Regions from separate parts of the Clostridioides sp. LIBA-6622 genome, predicted to be linked through region 2. Evidence: riboswitches for the same ligand, from Rfam matches in the RefSeq annotation. Region 2 holds a riboswitch; each other region holds the start of a gene.
What was found. A riboswitch is a leader RNA that binds a small molecule or an ion and turns the genes downstream of it on or off. The one in region 2 is predicted to bind cyclic di-GMP.
Positions count from the first base shown of each region.

Region 1: it holds a riboswitch for cyclic di-GMP, as region 2 does, so the genes downstream of both, ACTG47_RS18600 (type II secretion system protein) here and ACTG47_RS15425 (SrtB-anchored collagen-binding adhesin) in region 2, are expected to answer to the same signal.
Region 3: it holds a riboswitch for cyclic di-GMP, as region 2 does, so the genes downstream of both, ACTG47_RS17525 (Cys-Gln thioester bond-forming surface protein) here and ACTG47_RS15425 (SrtB-anchored collagen-binding adhesin) in region 2, are expected to answer to the same signal.

Region 1 is NZ_CP196998.1:3,988,077-3,990,355, reverse strand. It holds cyclic di-GMP riboswitch class II at 838-923, shown strand; gene ACTG47_RS18600 (type II secretion system protein) at 1,084-1,590, shown strand; gene ACTG47_RS18595 (GspE/PulE family protein) at 1,769-2,279, shown strand, end outside.
Region 2 is NZ_CP196998.1:3,286,440-3,288,718, reverse strand. It holds gene ACTG47_RS15430 (cation diffusion facilitator family transporter) at 1-851, shown strand, start outside; cyclic di-GMP riboswitch class II at 977-1,062, shown strand; gene ACTG47_RS15425 (SrtB-anchored collagen-binding adhesin) at 1,174-2,279, shown strand, end outside.
Region 3 is NZ_CP196998.1:3,752,671-3,754,949, forward strand. It holds gene ACTG47_RS17525 (Cys-Gln thioester bond-forming surface protein) at 1-1,491, opposite strand, end outside; cyclic di-GMP riboswitch class II at 1,507-1,592, opposite strand; gene prdC (proline reductase-associated electron transfer protein PrdC) at 2,004-2,279, opposite strand, start outside.

The DNA.
Region 1 (2,279 bases), 700 kb from region 2:
TAGATTTATAAGAGTTGTTTAAAAGGATATAAAACTTTTGAGCAACTCTTTTTTGATATTTTAATTTATATAGCTATTTTTTATTATTAGAAGTATGTATGTAATTTTAGGTAAGGATTATAGTTTAAAACTTAGATGTAGTTAAGTAAAAAATAAGTATAAAAAAACATATAATATTATGAATATTATGAATATAAAAAATATTTAGAAAAAGTATTGAAAAATTTCAGATTATGTAGTATTATGTAAATATAAATAAAGAAAGAGGTGTTTCCAATGGGAAGGTCAGAAGATGAACCCCTAATAATTAAATGATTCAGTCACAATCTAGAAGAAATAAAAAAATCTATTGAAAGTTTATTTATAAGAATTGAAAATAGTATCTATTCTATATCTTTAATGTTTGTGAGAGGGTTCTGGATTATATAAAGTTACTGTAAAGAAAGTAATTTTGCACAATAAGCATATCTGTAAATGAAGAATTTCATTTATATAGTGATTGTGACTGAATCATAATTAAAAGAGATAGAATGTTTATATATAGATGATTTTAATAAAATACTATATTGTAATAGCTTCTAGCTTTCAAATAAATATTAGCAAAGGATGGAAATGACAATGATAAAACTAAATGATAATTTATAAATATCTCCTTACGATATATGATAATTGTAGGGAGATGTTTCTTTTTTTGTATAGTATAAATATTTATAGTAATTGTGTTTCAATATGTAAATTATTGGTATATATAAATAATATAAACTTAGTTGATAAAATTTGGTAACTATTATATAATATAAGTGGATATGTATATATTTTATGCATTACCCTGAATTTAATAAAAATAGAAACGTTGATGTATGTTCTGTGATTTGGGCGCCTTGGGACATATGGAGTTAGTGGTGCAACCGGCTATGGAATTGTATTTATTTATGGATACTTTTATTTTCATAGCATTTTTTGTTTTAAAATGGTTATATGCTAGAAATAAATCTGGTTAGTACGTGTAAATAATTTTACTTAGATTTTTAACCAGATATATTATAAGTAAGTATTAATTAAAAAAATTGAGGGGGAATAAAAATGAAGTTAAGAAAGAATAAAAAAGGTTTCACTTTAGTGGAATTATTGGTAGTAATTGCAATTATAGGTATATTAGCAGTAGTAGCAGTTCCAGCTTTATTTAGTAATATAAATAAGGCTAAGGTAGCAAGTGTTGAGTCTGATTATAGTTCAGTTAAGAGTGCAGCATTGTCTTATTATTCAGATAATAATAAAGTTCCTGTTGATGGTACTTTAAGTAGTTTAAGTGCTTATATGGAGACTCTTCCTGATAAAGCAGATATAGGTGGAGAATATCAATTGCTTTCTGTTGGCAATAAATTAGTATTACAGATAGGTAATACTAAGGATAATAAAGTCGAAGGTGCTACATTAACAAAAGAACAAACAAATAAGTTATTGAGTGATTTAGGTAATAAAATATATAAGAATAAAAAAGATACTGAACTTACTGAGCCATTAGAAAAAGATAATACCGTAAAAAATGGGATTATATATATAGTACTTATAGATAATACTGATATGTAGTATTCATATAAAATGTTTAGATGTATTCAAAAAAGAGTTAAAATTATATACACATTGAGTAAGATATCATAAATTTAATAAAAAAGACAGGAAGAAAATCTTCCTGTCTTTTATACTATTTTCTTTAATATACAATCATAAATGATGATATAATTGAGATAGTAAAGGAGTGAAATCTGTGGCTAAAAAAGTTAGAATAGGAGACAAACTGGTTGAAAAAGGATACATAACAGAAGACCAGCTTAAATGGGCATTATCAGAGCAAAAAAACAGTGGAAAAAGACTAGGAGAATTTCTAGTACAAGAAGGTCTTATAGATAGTAACTTATTAATAAGTGTATTAAAAGAACTTTTGGATATAGAAAGTGTATTTTTAGAAGGAACAGAAATAGACACATTAGCTACAAAAATGGTTCCAGAAAATATATGCAAAAGATATGCGATATTTCCATTCAAAATCGATGGAGACAAGATATGTCTAGCCATGTCAGACCCACAAGATAGAGAAGCAGTTCAAGATGTAAGACGTATGTCAGGAAAAGATGTAGAAATATTTATATCGAGTGCAGAAGATATAAACAAAGCAATAGGTCATGCTTATGCTCATTCAGAAATAAATAAGGCAATGACTGAGTACAACAAGAATAGAACTGGTGGAGTAAGAGAAACAGTAATACTTGAAGAAGATG
Region 2 (2,279 bases):
TGGTAGGACTTCAATTTATAAAGTCATCTGTGGAAAGGATAGTAAATCCAGTTCCTATAAAGTTTGAAGTAATACCACTTATACTTTTGATTGCATCTATAATGATTAAAATTTGGCTAAGTAAATTTAATAAATTTATGGGAAATAAAATTAACTCCTCAGCATTAAAAGCAGTTTCACTTGATGCTTTAGGAGATGTATTTACATCAAGTTGTGTAGTTATATCATTTGTCATAGCCAAATTTACTAATTTACCTATAGATGGTTATGTTGGTATTGTAGTATCACTAGTAATACTTTATGCAGGATTTTCTCTTGTAAAAGATACTATAAATCCTCTTCTAGGAGAAGCTCCAGATGAAGAAATGGTAAAATCTATCATAGAATCATTATTATCTTATGAACATATTATAGGAACACATGACTTAATAATTCATAACTATGGAGTTGGGAGATGTATAGCATCTATACATGCAGAAATTCCATCAAATATAGACATAATGGAAATTCATGAAATTATAGATACTGCTGAGAGAGAAATATCTGAAAAATTAGATATGTATTTAGTAATTCATATGGACCCTATATGTCTTGAAGATGAAGAAGTTATGTCAGCAAAGCAAGAACTTGAAGAAATACTTAAGAAAAATAGTCTTGTAAAATCTATGCATGATTTCAGAATAGTTGGAAAGGGAAGTAAGAAAAATTTAGTGTTTGATATAGTAGTTAATCCTTCTGAATTCTCTAAAAATATGTCAGATGAAGATTTAAAAGAAGATATAACTAAATTAGTTAAGGATATGAATCCTGAATATAATTGTGTAATTGTGGTAGATAAAGATTTTATCTAATGATTAATTGAAATTATTATAAGGAAAAAAATGTAAAATATATAGACAAGAGGATATTGGCATTATATAATATAAATATATAATTGTATTTAGTATGGATATAACAATTTTAATTGTTTTTTATAAAATATTATAGAGATGTTGATGTATGTTCTATTATTGGGCACCTTATGGACATACTGAGTCAGTGGTGCAACCGGCTATGGATATAAATTTATTTATTTTCATGGCCTTTTTTATATGGTTTTTGCTGAAAGTTACTTTAAATGAGATATCAATGGAAGTTTATAAACTATAGATAGTATAGAGGGGAGAAATCTATATGAGGAAGGGAAATAAAAAGGCATTATTAATAAGTTTAATTATGATTTTAAGTATGGTAGTATCTACAATCTATCCAACTGTATCTTATGCTTCGGAATTAGGATATAACAGTCAGATTCAAAATAACTCAACTAGTTCATCAAGTGGAGAAGAGAAGCCATCAGATAACAAAAAACCAGAGCAGACTCCAGAAGGAGAGAAGCCATCAGACAATAAAAAACCAGAGCAGACTCCAGAGGGAGAAAAACCATCAGACAATAAAAAACCAGAACAGACTCCAGAGGGAGAAAAACCATCAGACAATAAAAAGCCAGAGCAGACTCCAGAAGAGGAAAAGCCATCAGACAATAAAAAACCAGAACAGACTCCAGAGGGGGAAAAACCATCAGATAATAAAAAGCCAGAGCAGACTCCAGAAGAGGAAAAGCCATTAGACAATAAAAATACAGAGCAAACTCCAAAAGAAGAGAAGCCATTAGAAGATGAAAATTTATTGAAAACTTTAGAAGAAGAACTTAATGAAGAGAATAAAGATTATGGATTTATTATAAAAGTTAATAACAGTACAATAGAAACTGAATCAATGAAAAAAATATCATTTAATTTGACTTATACTCCAACATCAAAGGGAATACAAGCAGGTGATTCAATAACTTTCAATGTGCCAGATGTATTTAATAAAGTTAATTTAGATTATACAAGTGAATGCTTCGATAAAACAGAAAGTAATGGAGAATATACACTTACATTTAGAGAACTGCCTAATGATCAAAGTATAATGCAAGGAAAAATAGGTCTAGAAGCATATGTTAAAAAGGTTGATGAAGAGACAAATACAAAAATTCATATTGAAACTACTGGAAAAATAGAAAGTGGAAGTGGAGATGTGGATGTAGAAATAAAGCCTGGAGATAAAGGTGAAGAAGAAGAGTCTAAAGGAACACTTAAGAAGCTTGTTGAAGGCAGAAAATCAACTACAGTATTTATGCCAGTTAAAAACAAAGACATAAATTATAGTATACAAGTAAATGAAAAACAGGAAGAATTGAAAGATATTACTTTGTATGATGAGCTTCCTGAAGGGTTGACATTGGTAAATAATTC
Region 3 (2,279 bases), 470 kb from region 2:
TCCATTTTCATCATAAGCAGTTACTCCATCTGGTAATTTCAACTTAACCACACCACTATAACCCACTAGAGCTACAGCTTCTGTTTCGTAAGTTCCATCTTGATTTTTATCAAATTTAATATCAGTTAAACCATTACTTAAACTAGGTTTTCCTGTATCATTTGGCTTTAACTCCTTACGACCAGCTTCTAATAATGCTTCTAAATAAGCTTTTCTATTTATTGCTGCTTCTTTGCCTTTTAGATACTCAGCTTTTTCTTCTTCTGTTTTTGCATCTGCTATAAATCTATCATAAAGTTTTATAGTATTTTGATATAACTTAAGTCTTTCTTGCTCATTCATTTGTCCAAGTGTAATCCAAATTGCATCTTGAGTAACAGAATGAGCCATAATTTCATATTCTTTTCCACCTAAATTAAATTGTTGCTTATATCCAAATCCATCAAACTCAGAACCTGCATATAGTATAGATTTAATTGCATCTTCATTTTGATTTTCTTGACCATTAAAGTCTTCTGCTGGTAAATATGGACTCTTATGTTCACTACTTGGAGATTTTAAATGATTATTATAACAGAATGCAGTTTGGTCTCCATCTTCACCTTCTATTACATATTTACCATCCTTAGAACTTCCACCTATAAGACCTTCTATTACATAATCGAAAGTTAAAGTTTTTGTATTCTCATCAAATCTTATATTAAAATAAGGTCTATCTGAACCATCTGTTTCTTTTAATAAAAAAGTATTCTTTACTTTTGAATTTTTATCATTATACCAAAGACTAGTATTTCCATCCTTTGAAGTAAGTACTTCATTAATTTCTGACTGTCCATCTGTTTTTACATCATTTTCGTCTCCCCAGAAATTATATACAAGCTTATTTATTTGAGATATAGTAAGATTAAGAATATCTTCAATATTCTTATTCAAACTCATTTCTTCTACTTCTAATTCTTCCTCTTCTTGTGATGGTATAATTTCATCTAATGGTTTCTCTCCATCTGGAATTTCTTCTCCTGATGGTTTCTCTCCATCTGGTGTTTCTCCTCCTGATGGTTTCTCTCCATCTGGTGTTTCTCCTCCTGATGGCTTCTCCCCATCTGGTGTTTCTCCTCCTGATGGTTTCTCTCCATCTGGTGTTTCTCCTCCTGATGGTTTCTCTCCATCTGGTGTTTCTCCTCCTGATGGCTTCTCTCCATCTGGTGTTTCTCCTCCTGATGGCTTCTCTCCATCTGGTGTTTCTCCTCCTGATGGTTTCTCTCCATCTGGTGTTTCTCCTCCTGATGGTTTCTCTCCGTCTGGTGTTTCTCCTCCTGATGGTTTCTCTCCGTCTGGTGTTTCTCCTCCTGATGGTTTCTCTCCATCAAGTATTGTATCTTTTCCACTTACTTCGTCAGCATAAGATATTATTGGTGCAAATGCAGTAAATGCTATACTAAAAGCAATTACTAAACTAACTATACTTGATTTTTTAATTTTTATTTTCAAGATTTTCCTCCTATTTATATTTATAGCAGGTTGCACTACTAACTCCATATATCTTTTAAGTGCCCAAATTTAAGATATACTTCACAGTTTCTATAAATAGGTTTTTAGTAATTTTTATGTCTGTAATACTTTTTATTTTTTTGTAATACTTTTTATTTTTTAAGTGCACTCTTTACGAACATTCTAAAATTATTAGCAAGAGACAAAAACTTATTTCCACACTAAAAAAGATACTTTAGAGTATCTTGAGATAATACAAAAAATCTTAACTCTATTGGATAATTGACTCAATTCAATTTTTATATGTCAATATGGCCACATATCTGAGTTTGTTTTTGTCTAATATAATTTTAATAGCTATTGCCACTATTATATAGTATATATTATATTTTGTCTATTTTTTCCATATTATTTATATTATTCGTTAATGTTATCGACATATCACAACAAAAAACATCCTTGAAAATAATTTTAAAATTTTTTCCAAGGATGTTTTATTATATATTTTTATATTATTTTATTTTTAATCTTACATCACCTTTTATTCTTCTTATTAATGGGTGATTAACTGTTCTCATTACATGGTCAGTAATATGATATACACCTAATTTTAATTTTGGTGCAGAACCCATTACTGTATTACTACAGTCAGTACAGTTTCCGATTAATATAACTTCTGCTCCAGCTTTCTTAAATTCTATACATTTTTGAGCTTGTCCTGGACAGTGTCCTGGATTTTCACATTTTAATGCACCTTTAATTTCTTGAGCTTGTTTACATTTTTGAAC